3 regions of the Sphingobium sp. LMC3-1-1.1 genome follow, and region 1 is predicted to be linked to each of the others. Evidence: riboswitches for the same ligand, from Rfam matches in the RefSeq annotation. Region 1 holds a riboswitch; each other region holds the start of a gene.

Region 1 (5,164 bases):
GCATGGGCAGCGCGTTCAAGTTCGACGCGATTGTCCGATGCGTGGAGCATGAGGCCCGGTCTTTGCGCCACACGGGCCACATAGGGGATATATCCGATGACGTCGGTTGCCTGCGCCAGTGCATCCGACACCTCTGGCGTGACGAGCGCATCCGCGCCCGGCCCAAGGCCCGCTGCCACGATCCAGCCGGTCATGGGCGGCGGCCCTGTCCATGGATCAGCAGGATCGAGAAATAGGCGGTGACATCGGTCGCCTCTGCCAGCGGCGTGATACGCTGATCCGCCATCGTCGCATATTCGATCAGCCAGGCGCTGTCCTGTCGGCCGGCCGCTTCGATCGCGCGGCGCAGCTTGGGGAGGTTGCGGCCGATCTTCATCACCGCCAGCGCATGGCTGTCACGGATGCGGCGGACGAGTTCCTCTTCGGGCAGCGTCGCCATCAACACGGTCAGGACATCGTCCCCCCAACTGATCGGCGTGCCGCTGGCGGTCCAGGCGCCGGACATGCCGGTGATGCCGGGGACGATCTTCACCGGCGCGGCGAGCCGGCTGTGCAGATGCATGAAGCTGCCATAGAAGAAGGGATCGCCCTCGCAGAGGACGACCACATCCTCCCCGCGCGCGGAGAGTCCTTCCAGATGCGCGGTGCAATCGGCGTAGAAGGCCGAGAGAAGGTCATTGTAGCGGGGATCGGACAGCGGGATTTCCGTCGTCACCGGATATTCCATCGGGAATTCGACCGCATCGGCGCGCAACATGCCCTCCACGATGCTGCGGGCATGACCCGACCGTCCCCGCTTGCGGAAATAGGCGATATGCCGCGCGTCGCGGATCAGCCGGTCGGCACGGACGCTCATCAGGTCCTGGGCGCCCGGTCCCAGGCCAACGCCGTGGATGGTCCCGCCTGTCATTCCGCCGGGCTCGCAATGGCATTGACCGCCGCGACCGTGACAGCGCTGCCGCCAAGGCGGCCCTCTACGACGCAACAGGGGACGGGTTGGGCGTGCCAGAGCGCCTCCTTCGATTCTGCCGCTCCGACGAAGCCGACGGGACAGCCGATGATCGCGGCCGGTCGAGGGCAGGCGGGATCCTCCAGCATGTCGAGCAGATGGAACAGAGCCGTCGGCGCATTGCCGATCGCGACAAGCGCGCCTGCCAGATAAGGCCGCCAGAGTTCAAGCGCGGCGGCGGAGCGGGTGTTGGACATGCGCTCCGCCAGCGCGGGCACTTGCGGATCGTTCAGCGTGCAGAGGATGGGATTGGCGGCCGGCAGGCGCTTTGCGGTGATCCCTTCGGACACCATGCGCGCGTCGCAGAGGATCGGGGCGCCGGCCTGAAGAGCGGCGATGGCAGCTTCTGCGAAGGAGGGAGAAAAGCGGATCCGGGACGCAAGTTCGACCAGTCCCGCCGCATGGATCATGCGCACGGCGATGCGCTCCTCCTCGGGCGAGAAGCGGCCGAGATCAGCCTCCGCGCGGATGATGCGAAAGGACTGCCGGTAGATGGCGGCGCCATCGGTTTCATAGTTTTGGGGCATCAGGGCCTTCCAAAATGGGCGAGGACTTGGTCGGCGGTCATGCCGGCCAACTCCGGCGATGATCCGGCGGGGCCGTTGCGGGACAGGTCGAAGCGGCCCTGCCTGCCGGTGAGAACAAGGTCGGCAGGCACCTGTCGGGCACAGCCCTTGGCGCAGCCCGACACATGCAGGGAGCCATCGACCAGCGGTGCGAGCCGGGTGGCGAGGCTGCGGGTCGCAACGCTGGCCTGCGGGCATGCAGGCGCGCCAGGGCAGGCATCCATTCCGAGCAGCCGGTCAATGGAGAGGTTGTCGGCATCCTCCTTGGCTCCTTCGAGGATCAGGCCGCGCCAGGGGGTGATGCGCACGGCGCAGACATTCCCTTTTTCCGCCAGCGCGATGAGGCTGTCGGCATGGAACTGGCCGAAGGGAATGCCGTGAAACGGGCCGGCTGCCGCCGCCAGCGCTTGGGAAGGCGGGCGGGACGGCGCGGGCGCGACATCCGCAACGGTTGGCAGAGGAGCTTTGTGCCGGGCTGCGCGGCCAGATGCTGCCCCGCCCGTGGCCAGAAACCAGTGGAAAAGGGCGCTCAGGTCGCGAGCCGCGTTTTCGACGCTGGTGGTAGAACCGAGCATCCGTCCGTCCATCCTCAGCAGCAGCATGCCCGTTGCGCTGCGTTCGAAGCGGAAGTCCGCGGGAACAGCTGCCAGACAGGGCGCAGGGCCGGCGTCGATGGCGATCCCGATCTTGGGGGGAAGTTCGGGCATTTCATCAAGATGCTCGATCAGGCTGAGGGCGATGTTTTCCGTGTCGTCCCCTGGCGAGGAATCGGGCGTGAGCAGGACATTGCCGCGAGCCTCACGGCCAGGATCGGGATCGGCGAGGCCAAGAGCGATGAGTTGCCGGAGCAGTGGAGCATGGCTTTGCTCCGCCACGCCGCGAAGCTGGAGCGCGGCGCGGTTGGTAAGGTCGATCAGGCCGTTGCCGTGCGAACGCGCCGCTTTTGCAAGTCCGATGGCCTGCGGCACGGTGAGGCGGCCCAGTCGGGGGCGCACCCGTACCAGCAATCCGTCGCCTGCCGTCATCGGACGCCATGCCGATGGACACCAGCCGCGAACGGCGGCGGACGATGCGCTTTGCGCGTCTGGCAACGAACTTCACCTCCCACGTCGCAACGACGACCGGAGGATGTCCCCCAGCCGCATTCGTCGCCCGTGCGGAGAACCGAGCCGTGACCATCCCCTGGACCATGGCTAGAGCGACCTTTGCGTTCGGCAGGTATCCTGGCTTGCGGGTCGTCGCCTTGGCACGGGCCTTCCCGGATTGCTCCAGTGGCTGGCCATCCCGGATGGGGGGCCGTCCTTGCCTTGCTCGCCGCTTACAGTTGCAGGGACAGCCGCGGATTAGGGAGCATCCTCCCGCACCGCGTTCCCATTTAAGCCCCTCGCGGGGCACCGACGCGATCGATGGAGCGGGCGGAACCCGTTCCAGCAACGCCTCATAGGCGGGGAGGACGGGAAAGGAAAGAGCCGTTCAGCGGCAATCGTCAGCGCGTGACGATCGCGGAATGCCAGTCGGTGCGATGTTCCCAGCCCCGTCTTTCCAGTTCCGGCGTAGCCTCTTCGCTTACAGGATAGCCCAGGCATATCAGCCCGAGGCAGCGCCAGTTGCCGGGAATGGCGAGCATCGCATCCACCGTCGCGGGATCCAGTATCGACACCCAGCCCAGCCCAATGCCGCGCGTGCGGGCGGCAAGCCACAATGTGTGGATGGCCATCACGCAACTGTAGCGGCGCGCCTCCGGCATGGTGATTGCGCCCAGCCTGTGCCCCGTTTCAGTGCCTTCGTCGCAATAGACGGCGAACAGCACGGGCGCTTCGCGCAGACCGTGCAATTTGAGGCTGCGGTAGAGCCGGTCCTCCTCTCCATCGTAGATCTTGCCCGCTCTGGCGATCTGGGCATCGACATGGACGGCGAGATCCTCGCGCAGCCCCGGCGTTTCGATCCGGACGAACCGCCAGGGCTGCGAAAGCCCCACGGACGGGGCGCTGTGCGCAAGGGCGAGCAGCCTTTCCACCTCGCTTTCGTCCAGCGGGTCGGTCAGGAAATGGCGCACGTCGCGGCGCAGGTGGACCAGATCCTCGAAGGCGGCGATGTCGAAGGCGGTGTGTGTCAGAATTCGATTCCCGGCTGGGCCTTCACGCCGCTGCGGAAGGGATGTTTGACAAGCGTCATTTCGGTGACGAGATCGGCCGCGTCGATCAGCGCTTCGGGCGCGTTGCGGCCGGTGATGAGCACATGCTTCATCGGGCTTCTGGCGGTCACGGCTTCCAGGACCTCTGCCACGGGCAGGTAGTCGTAGCGCAGGACGATGTTGAGTTCATCGGCAAGGACCATGTCATAGGCCGGATCGGCGATCATGCGTTTCACCTCATCCCACGCTTCGCGCGCCAGGGCAATGTCCCGGGTCCGGTCCTGCGTATTCCAGGTGAAGCCTTCGCCCATCGGCTTGAATTCGACATTGTCCGGAAACGCATCGAACACCCGTTTTTCTCCGGTGGTCATCGCGCCCTTGACGAACTGGACGACGCCCACCTTCCTGTCATGGCCGATGGCGCGGACCACCATGCCCAGGGCGGCGGTCGTCTTGCCCTTGCCCTTGCCGGTGTGGACGATCAACAGGCCCTTTTCCTGCGTCTTGGTAGCCATGATCCTGTCATGGGCGGCCTGTTTCTTCTTCATCTTTTCGGCATGTTGTTCGGGCGTGCGTTCGATCATTGCGAGGCATCCTTGATTTGGGAGAGAAGCATGGCGGCGCTGTTCGACCGGGGCTTCCAAAGGGCGCGGTCCAGCGCTTCGTGGAGGCGGGCGGCGGTTTCCCGCAGGGCTGCCGGATTGGCCTGCGCCATGAAGGCGCGGACCGTCTCATCCTCCATGAAGGCGGCATGGACGGCGTCGAAATGATGGTCCTTGACGGCATGGGTGGTGGCGGCGAAGGCGAACAGATAGTCGACCGAGGCGGCGATTTCGAACGCACCCTTATAGCCGTGGCGCATCATCCCGGCGATCCATTTGGGGTTGGTGACGCGGGCGCGGACGATACGGCCAATCTCATCCTCCAGCGTGCGGATGACAGGACGTTCGGGGCGGCTGTGGTCGTTATGATAGCTGAGAGGCTTCCTGCCGGAGAGATGCTCGACGGCGGCGGCCATGCCGCCTTCGAACTGATAATAATCATCGCTATCGAGCAGGTCGTGCTCGCGATTGTCCTGATTCTGTATCAGGGCGTCGGCGTCGGTCAGGCGCCGGGCGAAGAGGCTGCGTTCGCTGTCGCCCTCCACCCCGCCGCCATAGGCATGGCTGCCCCAGTCGAGATAGACATTGGCCAGGTCCGACCTGTCATGCCAGATCCTCTCGTCAATCATCGCCTGAAGGCCTGCGCCATAAGCGCCGGGTTTCGACCCGAAGACGCGGCTGCCTGCCCGGCGCAGCGCGACCTTTTCCGCCATGCCCTCCGCGATCAACGCCGCGGTTTCCGCCCGGTGGCGCGCTGCCGCCGGGTTGTCCTCCTCCGGTTCGTCCAACGCCATGACGGCGCGGGCTGCGCTGTCGACAAGGTCGATCTGCTCCGGGAAGGCATCCCGGAAGA
Region 2 (5,164 bases), on a different contig from region 1:
TTGGCCATTTGCTCCCGAGCGCCTTCGAGACCATCGCAGCGCTGGAGATCGCCAACGTCAACCTCGTCGTTGCGGGGCTGATCTGGTTGATGATCATCCCGATGCTGCTGCGGGTCGATTTCGGCGCGCTGCATAGCCTTCGGCAACACTGGCGGGGCATCGGCGTCACCCTTGTGGTGAACTGGGCGATCAAGCCATTCTCGATGGCGCTGCTCGGGACGTTCTTCCTCCGCTATTTGTTCGTCCCGATGCTGCCGGCAGGCGCATCCTCGTCCTATATTGCGGGCCTGATCCTGCTGGCCGCAGCGCCATGCACGGCAATGGTCTTCGTCTGGTCGAACCTTGTCGACGGTGAGCCGAACTACACATTGAGCCAGGTGGCACTGAACGACTTGATCATGATCTTTGCCTTCGCACCGCTCGTCGGCCTGCTGTTGGGAGTGGCATCAATCACCGTGCCGTGGAACACACTGGCGCTGTCGGTGGGGCTCTACATCGTCGTCCCGGTTATCATCTCCCAACTGCTCCGCCGAGCGCTTCTTCGCGGCGGCGAGAAGGGACTTCAGCATTTCCTGTCCGCCATCAGCCCGATCAGCCTTGCCAGCCTGCTGCTGACGCTGGTGCTGCTGTTCGGCTTCCAGGGTGAGCAGATCATCCGGCAACCGCTGGTGATCGCGCTGATTGCCGTGCCGATCCTGTTTCAGGTCTATCTCAACGCCGGCATCGCCTACTGGCTCAGCCGCCGTTTCGGCGTGGCGTGGTGCGTCGCCGGCCCTTCGGCGCTGATCGGCGCCTCCAACTTCTTCGAACTGGCTGTGGCCGCCGCCATCAGCCTCTTTGGGCTCACCTCCGGCGCCGCGCTGGCAACGGTCGTAGGCGTGCTAGTCGAAGTGCCGGTGATGCTGTCGATCGTCGCCTTGGTAAAGCGAACCCGTCCCTGGTATGAGAAAGCCATTGCCGCATGAGATTGCGTGAACTCACCGCCCCCGATCATCTGCCTGCCTTGGACAAGGCCTTTGCGCTGGCTCGTCCCGCCGCTGGCCTCGGCCCGGACCAACCGCCTCCGCGCTTTCTACTGCTCTACGGCTCGCTGCGAGAGCGCTCCTTCTCTCGCCTCGCCGTGGAAGAGGCCGCCCGCCTGCTGCAATATTTCGGTGCTGAGACGCGGATCTTCGATCCCAGCGACCTGCCGCTGCCAGATCAGGTGGCGGAAGACGATCACCCTGCGGTGCATGAATTGCGCGAGCATGCGCTGTGGTCGGAAGGCATGGTCTGGTGCAGCCCGGAGCGGCACGGCCAGATCAGCGGCATCATGAAGACGCAGATCGACCACCTGCCGCTCCAGATTCGCGGGATGCGGCCGACGCAAGGGCGGACGCTTGCAGTCATGCAGGTGTCCGGCGGCTCCCAGTCGTTCAATGCCGTCAACACGCTGCGCCTGCTGGGTCGCTGGATGCGGATGTTCACGATCCCCAACCAGTCGTCGGTGGCGATGGCTTACAAGGAGTTCGACCAAGACGGCCGGATGCGGGCGTCGAGCTACTACGAGCGCATCGTCGATGTGATGGAGGAATTGGTCCGCTTTACGGTACTTATGCGACCGCATGCGGCGCAACTTGTGGATCGCTATTCCGAGCGCAAGGAAGCCGGAATTTCGGTTGATGCCGAGTCTGACCATTCGGCAGTCGCGATAGCGCCGCAATCTTGATTGACGGCTAGCAGCCCGGCACGGCGAAAATCAGGATCAGCAACCATGGCATCCGGCTGTACGACGGACTCAGCCGGGTTCTGGCCCATGCTCGCGATATCCCGTGTCCTGTTGTCGCTGGTTAAGCGCCTGGTTCTCATGCGGATATCGGCCATCTCGCCTTGGCTCGGTCTCGCGGCGGCGTGAGATTAGGCTCTTGCGGAGCATTGACCCTCCCGCTAACGCACCTCTGCCTGGGACGACGGCTTCGTCGTCCCAGGCATGATCGCGCCGGTGCCTCGAAAGAGGCTTAAAAGGGAACGCGGTGAGGATGGCTCCGGCTATCCAAATCCGGGGCTGTCCCTGCAACTGTAAGCGGCGAGCGCGATGCATATCGCTTCCTCCAGTGTGAGGAGGCAGCCACTGGACCGGACGCTAAATCCTGCGAGGTCTGGGAAGGCCGTGCATCAAGCTATGACCCGCGAGCCAGGAGACCTGCCAGCGTCTGGTCGCTCTTGCCCGGTCCAGGGGATGGCCAAGGCACGGTATCTTTCCGTTTGAGCGACGAACGGGCGGTGGAGGCCGCATCGGTTCGCGTGGCGGTCGCTCTATGGCGTCCGGCTGCTGACGTGCGCCGACCGTCGCTGGCGGCACGTCTCCACCCGAATGTCGCGTGACGCCGGGAAGACATGCAATGGAATGGAAAAATGTAGGATTTTGGCTGGCCACCGGGCTGGCCGCCACCACGACGCAGCAGGCCGGCGCGGAAACCGCCGCGGATGGCTCAGCCGAAATCATCGTGTCGGGCGTTCGGCCGGGAGCATTGCTCCAAGAGACGGAAACCGGATCGCGCCTGGGGCTGACCGCGCTCGAAACGCCAGCCAGCGTCGCGCAGATTGATGGCGACGCGATCCGCGCTCGCGGCGATCTGGACATAATGTCGGCCGTAACCCGTGCACCGGGTGTCACCACCTCCGCCAATCCGGGCAATGGCGGCACGGCCCTGTCGCTGCGCGGCTTTTCCGGTCAGGGTTCGGTGCTGCAACTGGTTGATGGCGTCCGGCTGTTCCCGGTTGCGGGCACGATCACCTTCCCCACCGACCCGTGGAATGTCGAGCGGATCGAATTGCTGAACGGCCCCGCCTCCGTGCTCTACGGACAGGGCGCGCTGGGCGGCGCGGTGAACATCATCACCAGATCCCCCAATGCCGAACGCACCGAATTTGACGCGGAAGCAGGATATGGCTCGCAGGATAGCTGGCGCGCGGCGGCAGGTGTCGGTGGACCGCTGGGCGAGATGCTCTCCTACCGGATCGACGCCAGCTACCGGGCGTCGGACGGGTATGTCGACCGTGGCCATTCCAAGAGCCTCGCGCTCTCGGGTGCGCTGCGCTTCCGGCCAAGCGACAGCTTCACGCTCACCCTGCGCAACGACTATGGCAATCAGCGGCCGATGGAATATTTCGGCACGCCACTGATCGACGGGGCGTTGGTGAAGGGCAACCAGCGGCGCAACTATAATGTCGCGGACGCCAGCCTGCACTATCGCGACAATCGGACCACGCTGACCGCCGACTGGACGGTGGCCGAAGGCATCACCCTCTCCAACGCCGCCTATCGCCTTACCAGCAAGCGTCTGTTCAAAAATCTGGAGAGCTATTTCTACAATGACGACGCCGGCCTGATCAACCGAATGGACAATCTGGGCATCTTCCATGACCAGACCCAATATGGCGATCAGGCAACCATCCGCATCAGCAAGCCGATTGCGGGCCTGAAAAACGATCTGGTCGTCGGCTTCGACGCCAATCTCATCAAGCTCACTTATTCCAATGATTTCGGATCGGACCCACAGGAGGATGCTGTCGATCCCTTCGACTTCGATCCGGGCCTGTTCTACGACACGCAGGGCATCGCGCCCCGCTATCGCACGCGGACCAACGAATATAGCGTCTTTGCCGAAGACCGCCTGGCGCTGACCGATCAGCTTTCGGTGGTCGCAGGCATCCGGCACGAGCGTGACAAGGTGCAACGCTGGAACATCGTCAATAACCCGGACGGCAGCACCAGCGAGGTCAATGCCTTTCCCAATGGCGCGACCAATCGGAAATTCCGCAACACCACTTGGCGGATCGGCAGCGTCTATAGGCCGACCTCCAACATCTCGCTCTATGGGCAATATTCGACCGGCGTCGATCCGCTCGGCACGCTGACCACCTTCACCACCAATGCGACCCAGTTCGCCTTCACCAACGCGACCGGCGATCAGGTCGAGGGCGGCATCAAGGCCATGTTCCTCGATGGCAAGGGCAGCGCCACTCTGGCGGCCTATCGTATCGTCAAGAAGAAGCTGGTAGCGCAACAGACGCCGACTAGTCCCATAGAACAGATCGGCCAGCGGTCCGCCAAGGGTGTGGAGGCTTCGGTGACGCTGCAACTGACCGACCGCTTCGGCATCGACGCGAATGGCACAGTGCTGGACGCTAATTTCGATGACTTCATCAGCGGCGGCACCAGCTATACCGGCAACACGCCACCCAATGTGCCTGAAGTAGCGGCGAACCTGTCCGTCTATTGGGCGCCCATTGACGCGCTGCGGGCCAATGCCAGTTTGCGCTATGTCGGCCGGAGCTTCTCGGACAACGCCAACAGCCACCGGGTGCCGGGCTATGCCGTGGTGGATGCGGGGTTGACCTATGCGTTCACCCCCAATCTCGCGGCGAACCTGCGGGTCTATAATCTCTTTGACAAGGATTATGCGACCACCACCTATAATGACGAGCAGTGGATATTGGGCCGCCCCCGTTCCATCGACATTTCGGTGACGGCTCATTTCTGACGCACGCGCCCGGTGGCGTCATCGCGGCAAGCGATGGCTGTATCTGACCCATCGCTGGCTGGGCATAGTGACATGCCTGTTGCTGGCGATGTGGTTCCTGTCGGGCATCGTCATGATGTATGTGCCTTTCCCGTCGCTGACCCAGCAGGAGCGGCTGGCGGGATTGGCACCCATCGACTGGAAGCAGGTCCATGGGAGTGTTCAGGCCGACGCCGTGTTGCAACAAGGGTTGGACGGTCCCGTCTGGCTGCACGACGGGGCGGCGGCGGCAATGAGCGGGCGCGCCGTCGCTCCTGTCACGGCTCGCCAGGCTGGCGGCATCGCTGCCGCGTTCGGCAAAGCGCCTGCCTCCGCCGTGGATCTGATCGAGCGGGATCAATGGACGGTTGGCAGCGGGTTTAACCGCTATCGGCCATTATGGAAGGTCACGCTCGACCGGCCGGATGGGTTGGTCCTCTACGTCGCATCGACCACCGGAACTGTGGTGCTGGACACGAACCGCACAGAGCGGTTCTGGAACTGGCTCGGATCGGTTCCTCATTGGATTTATCCGACTGCGCTGCGTCAGGACCAGCCGCTCTGGCGGCAGGTGATCCTCTGGACCTCCGGGGCAAGTATCATAGGGGCGGTCAGCGGCA
Region 3 (5,164 bases), on a different contig from region 1:
CGCATCGACATGGCTGTAGGCGGCCGTGACGGTCAGCGCATCGACCGGCCTCAGCGTCAGCATCGCCTCCACCCCCTTGGCGCGGGTGCGGTCGAGATTATTATACCCGCCATAGAGGCCGATCGAATAATCATAGTTGATCTGGTTTCTGGTATCGCGGCGGAACGCCGTGACGGAGAGGATCGCCCGGTCGCCGTCGAGCCTCTGGTCAAAACCGATATCGTAGCTTTTCGACCGCTCGGGACGCAGGCCGGCATTGCCGACATCGGCGCCGTAAAGCTGGTAGAGCGACGGCGCCTTGAACCCCTCGCCATAGCTCATGCGGATATTGGTCGCGCCGGCATTGGGCGTGTAATTGGCGTTGGCGCCGAAGGTCGTCGCGCCGCCGAACTGGCTGTGATCGTCATGCCGCACGCCGCCGGTCAGCGACAGGCCGGCAAGGGGCTTGACGACGGCCAGCGCATAGACGCTGTCGATATCGGCCTTGTGGCGTTCGGTGGAACCGAAGCCGGAAAAGTCATAGTCGGGCCGCTCATGTTCATAGCCGAAGACCAGCTTCGCCTGATCCACCGGCTGGTAGATCCCTTCATATTCGAAGCGCAAATTGGTGCCGGAATAGGCATAAGGCCCGAAAGCAGACGTATAGTCGCGGTCGATGCGGAACCAGGTGACGGCCGCCCGATTGGTGAGCCTGCCGTCGAACAGCGCGAGGTTGAGGCCCGCATAGCCGACATATTGATCCGATTTCGAGGAGTCCGTGGTGCTGTCCACCACGCCATTGTCGGTATCCAGGTCGGCATGGATATAATAGCCGCGCAGGTCGAGGTTGAGGGTATCGGTGAAGGACAGCTTCAGCCTGGCATTGGCGGCGATATTCTCATAGCCGTCCCTTTCGGTGCCGCTGGCGGCGGAGGAAATGCCGTCGGTGTTGAAATAGGCGATGCCGACGCCGCCCGACGCGATGCCGCTGCCGCCCGAAACGTCCGCCTTCGCGTTCAGCGTATTGCTGTAGCCGTAATCGACGGAGGCATTGCCGGCAAAGCCGGTGCCGGGCGTTCCGGTCATGACGTTGACCACGCCGCCGATCGCCTGGCTGCCGTAGACGATCGAGTTGGAGCCGCGCAAAATCTCGATCCGCTGGATATTGCCGGTCAGCAGATTGCCGAAATCGTACATGTCGCCGATGCCGCTGGGGTCGTTGACCTTGACCCCGTCGATCAGCACCAGCGTCTGCGTCGTTTCCGCGCCGCGCAGCGAAACCCCGGTCACGCCGCCCAGGCTGCCGCTGCGGTTGAAGCGCACGCCCGGCGTGGTGGCCAGCAGGTCGACCACGCTGACGCTCTGGCGGGTGCGGATGGTGTCGGCGTCGATCACGGTGACGGCCTGGCCGACCTCGTCGCGCGGCTGTTCGATGCCCAGCGCGGTGACGATGATCTCATCCTCCGCCAGCGCAGGTGCGGCCGCGAGCAAGGCGGCGATGGAAACGGAAATCCTCAACATGTCTGTCTTCCCCCTGAGCGCGATGCAACATGGCTCAGGGCGTCCGCTCATGCGGCCGGACAGGGGAAAATGGCTGGCGCCCGCGCCCTCCCCCACACCGATGCGGCCCCGCGCCGCTTCGTCGCTCAGACGGAGAACACCGTGCCGTGGCCATACCCTGGACCAAGGCAAGAGCGACCATGCGCCGGCAGGTCTCCTGGCTCGCGGGTCAATGCGGCGATGCACGCCTTCCCGGACTTGCGTCCAGTGGCCGGCCCTGGGGGCCGAAGTGCATCGCGCTCACCGCTTACAGTTGCAGGGACAGCCGCGGATTGGGACGGCTTCCCGTCCGCACCGCATTCCCGTTTTCAGCCCTTCCGGGCACCGGCGCGATCTTCCTTGCGCGCAGGGGCTTTGCCCTGCCCGCGCCGGGCGCCATAAGGGAAAGCGGCGGCCATGCCAAGGGGCAGCCGCAGAAGGAGATTGCATGTCGTTCGCCATCAACGCCGCCGATGTCGAGGATGCGGCGCGGGTCATCGCCCCCGCCGCCATCCGCACCCCCCTGCTGGAAAATGCGGCGCTCAACGCCCGCTGCGGCCGGCGGGTGCTGGTGAAGTTCGAGGGCGCGCAGCACAGCGGATCGTTCAAGTTCCGCGGTGCCTACAACCGGCTGGCCCGGCTGGACGCCGGGGAGCGAAAGGCAGGCGTCGTCGCCTGGTCATCGGGCAATCACGCGCAGGGCGTCGCCTTTGCGGCGCGCTTGCTGGGGATCGCGGCGACGATCGTGATGCCGGCCGACGCGCCCGCGATCAAGACGGCGAACACGCGGGCGCTGGGCGCCGAAGTCGTTGCCTATGACCGCTTCACCGATAACCGGGAGGAGATCGCCACGCGGCTGGCGACCGAGAGGGGCGCGGTGCTGGTGCCGTCCTTCGACGATCCCTTCATCATGGCGGGCCAGGGCACGATCGGGCTGGAGATCATGGAGCAGGCCGCCGAAGCAGGCGCGAAGATCGGCCAGATCCTGGTCAATTGCGGCGGCGGCGGCATGGTGTCGGGGATCGCGACGGCGGTGAAGGCGCGCATGCCCGAGGTCAATATCCATGCGGTGGAACCGGAAGCGTTCGACGATACGGCGCGGTCCCTGGCCAGCGGCAAGCGGGAAAGCGTGTCGCCCGATGCGCGGTCGATCTGCGACGCACTGCTGTCTCCCACGCCGGGAGCGCTGACCTTTCCCATCAACCAGGCGCTGTTGTCCGGGGGCCTGGCGGTGAGCGACGATCAGGTGCGCGACGCGATGCGCTTTGCCTTTTCCGTGCTCAAGCTGGTGGTCGAGCCGGGCGGAGCCGCATCGCTGGCGGCCATGCTGGCCGGGATTGCTCCGCCTGCCGATGGGGCCGGCGTCGTGGTGCTTTCAGGCAGCAATGTCGATCCCGACAGCTATGCCCGGATCATAGGCGGCGGCGCATGATGCGGCTGATGGGGGCAGTGCTGGCTGGCGGGCGGTCCAGCCGGTTCGGCAGCGACAAGGCGCAGGCGATGCTGGAGGGGCGCACCCTGCTGGACCATGCGGTGGAGGCGCTGGGCCGCCATGTCGAAACCGTCGTGGTCTGCGGCCGGCAGGTGGAGGGCATGATCGGGCTGGCGGATCGGCCCGCCGCGGACATGGGGCCGTTGGGCGGCCTCAACGCGGCGCTGCATCATGCCCTGGCGCAGGGTTATGACGCCGTGCTGACGACCGGGTGCGACGTGCCCGCCTATCCGGACGGCCTGGCGCAGGCCCTGATCGGCCCTGAACCCGCCATCCTCAAGGGGCAGCAACTGGCCGGATTCTGGCCCGCTTCGCTGGCGGGCGAACTGGATGCCCATCTGGCGGAGGACAATAACAGATCGATCCGGGGCTGGCTGGAGCGGGTCGGCGCCCGGATCGTCGACCGGCCCGAATTCGTGCTGCCCAACATCAACCGGCCGGAGGATCTGCAGGCCCTCGCAAAGGACAGTCGATGAATGGAGTGCTTCCGCGAACGCACTTGAACGAGGCAAGCCGCGAGAGCGCCCCGTACCGACTTTGAACGGGCCTCCCGCCTTCGCGGGAGCATGCTGCGCTGTCGTTAATTGGTCAGGGCTACAGCCGCCATGGTCTCCACCGGCGCATGCGTCCCGGCCACCGCCTCCCCGATCAGCAGAAGCGTCGGGTCTTCGTCGCTGATCGTCCGCACCAGGAAGGCCAGAGCCGACAGCTTGCCCCGGATCAGCCGTTCGGTCGGCAGGGAGACATTGACCGCCACCATCACCGGCGTTTCGGGATCGCGCCCGGCGGCGATCAGGCAATGGCTGATCTCGCCCGCCGCGGCCCTGCCCATATAGATGCCGATCGTGCCGCCCGGACGGGCCAGCGCTTCCCAGTCCAGCTTCAGCGGTTCGCCCGCCTTCAGATGCGCTGTGACCAGCGTCAGCCCCCGCGCCACGCCGCGCAGGGTGAGCGAGGCATGGCCGCTCGCCGCCGCAGCGCTGGCCGTGGTGATGCCGGGGCAGATGCGCACGGAAACGCCCGCCTCCGCCAGATGCGCCATCTCTTCCGCCGATCGGCCAAAGACCGAGGGGTCGCCGCCCTTCAGGCGCACGACGCGCCTGCCCGTCCTGGCGGCCGCGAGCAGCAGGTCGTTGATGCTGTCCTGCGCCTTGGAATGGCGGCCCGAACGCTTGCCGACGCTGACCCGCTCCACCCCCGGGGGAATGAGGTCGATCACGCCCGGCCCGACCAGCGCGTCGTAGAAGACGACCTCTGCCGCGGCGATCAGCCTTTCCCCCTTGCGCGTGAGCAGGTCCGGATCACCCGGCCCCGCGCCGACCAGCCATACCTGTCCGGGCGCGATCAGGTCCTGGGGCAGTTCATTCGGCTGCATGAAGCGTCTCCTGCATGCTTTGGGCAAGGATATTGGCGAGCGCGGGGCGGCATGACCCGCAATTGGTGCCCGCGCCCAGCGCCTTGCCGATGGCGGGCACATCGACCAGTTGCTGTTCACGGATCGCGGTGACGATCTGGTTGAGGCCGATGTCGAAGCAGACGCAGATGGTCACCCCCTTGTCCGGCTGGCTGCCGGGTCCGCGCGCCGCAAGGACGGAACCGCCGACCCCCTCGACCAGCAACTGGCCGATCAGCCAGTCGCGCGAGGGCAGCAGGCCGGTGCGCGTCACGAACAGCACCCCGTTCAATCGGCCTTCGCCGATGGTCGCGATGCGCCGCGTTCCGCGTGAGGCGTCCATCGCCTCCACCCGGTCGCCCTTTGGAAGAAAGGCGTCGAGACGGGCAGGATCGCCATTGCCGGCAATTTCATAGAGCGCGCCGCCCGGCACGGCGATCCTGGTCGACCAGAGGCAGGGCAGCTTCACGGGCTGCCCGGTCGCAGCCTGATCGCGCAGGATGAGAAAGCCCTTCCATTCGGCGGCCACCTTCTCGACGCTGGCCGGGGTCGATTTGAAGCCCGGCTGGCCCGAATGGGGATCGACCAGCGGACGGGGCAGCAGGCCGGTGCGGCCCCCGCTCGACATCTGGTCCGTCCAGTGGATCGGGGTGAAGATGTCGCCGGGCCGCTGGCCCTCGCTCAGGCTGACGCGAAAGATGCTGTTGCCCTGCGCTGTCGTGACGCGGGCCAGGTCGCCGTCGACGATCCCCAGCACCCCG

The links. Region 1 has a riboswitch for cobalamin ahead of MRBLMC3_RS10715 (cobalamin biosynthesis protein CobG). Riboswitches for the same ligand answer to the same signal wherever they lie in the genome.
Region 2: linked by a shared signal. The riboswitch ahead of MRBLMC3_RS10255 (TonB-dependent receptor) and the one ahead of MRBLMC3_RS10715 (cobalamin biosynthesis protein CobG) in region 1 are both predicted to bind cobalamin.
Region 3: linked by a shared signal. The riboswitch ahead of MRBLMC3_RS21590 (TonB-dependent receptor plug domain-containing protein) and the one ahead of MRBLMC3_RS10715 (cobalamin biosynthesis protein CobG) in region 1 are both predicted to bind cobalamin.

What each region holds. Positions count from the first base shown of each region.
Region 1 covers NZ_JBEGHQ010000012.1:66,698-71,861, forward strand. The annotation lists gene cobJ (precorrin-3B C(17)-methyltransferase) at 1-194, opposite strand, end outside; gene cobI (precorrin-2 C(20)-methyltransferase) at 191-910, opposite strand; gene MRBLMC3_RS10710 (precorrin-8X methylmutase) at 907-1,536, opposite strand; gene MRBLMC3_RS10715 (cobalamin biosynthesis protein CobG) at 1,536-2,600, opposite strand; cobalamin riboswitch at 2,771-2,989, opposite strand; gene bluB (5,6-dimethylbenzimidazole synthase) at 3,062-3,691, opposite strand; gene cobO (cob(I)yrinic acid a,c-diamide adenosyltransferase) at 3,688-4,293, opposite strand; gene cobN (cobaltochelatase subunit CobN) at 4,290-5,164, opposite strand, start outside.
Region 2 covers NZ_JBEGHQ010000010.1:10,957-16,120, forward strand. The annotation lists gene arsB (ACR3 family arsenite efflux transporter) at 1-965, shown strand, start outside; gene arsH (arsenical resistance protein ArsH) at 962-1,708, shown strand; cobalamin riboswitch at 1,963-2,204, shown strand; gene MRBLMC3_RS10255 (TonB-dependent receptor) at 2,382-4,526, shown strand; gene MRBLMC3_RS10260 (hypothetical protein) at 4,594-5,164, shown strand, end outside.
Region 3 covers NZ_JBEGHQ010000078.1:81,938-87,101, reverse strand. The annotation lists gene MRBLMC3_RS21590 (TonB-dependent receptor plug domain-containing protein) at 1-1,500, opposite strand, end outside; cobalamin riboswitch at 1,670-1,883, opposite strand; gene MRBLMC3_RS21585 (threonine ammonia-lyase) at 1,967-2,950, shown strand; gene mobA (molybdenum cofactor guanylyltransferase) at 2,950-3,486, shown strand; gene cobA (uroporphyrinogen-III C-methyltransferase) at 3,591-4,385, opposite strand; gene MRBLMC3_RS21570 (molybdopterin-dependent oxidoreductase) at 4,372-5,164, opposite strand, start outside.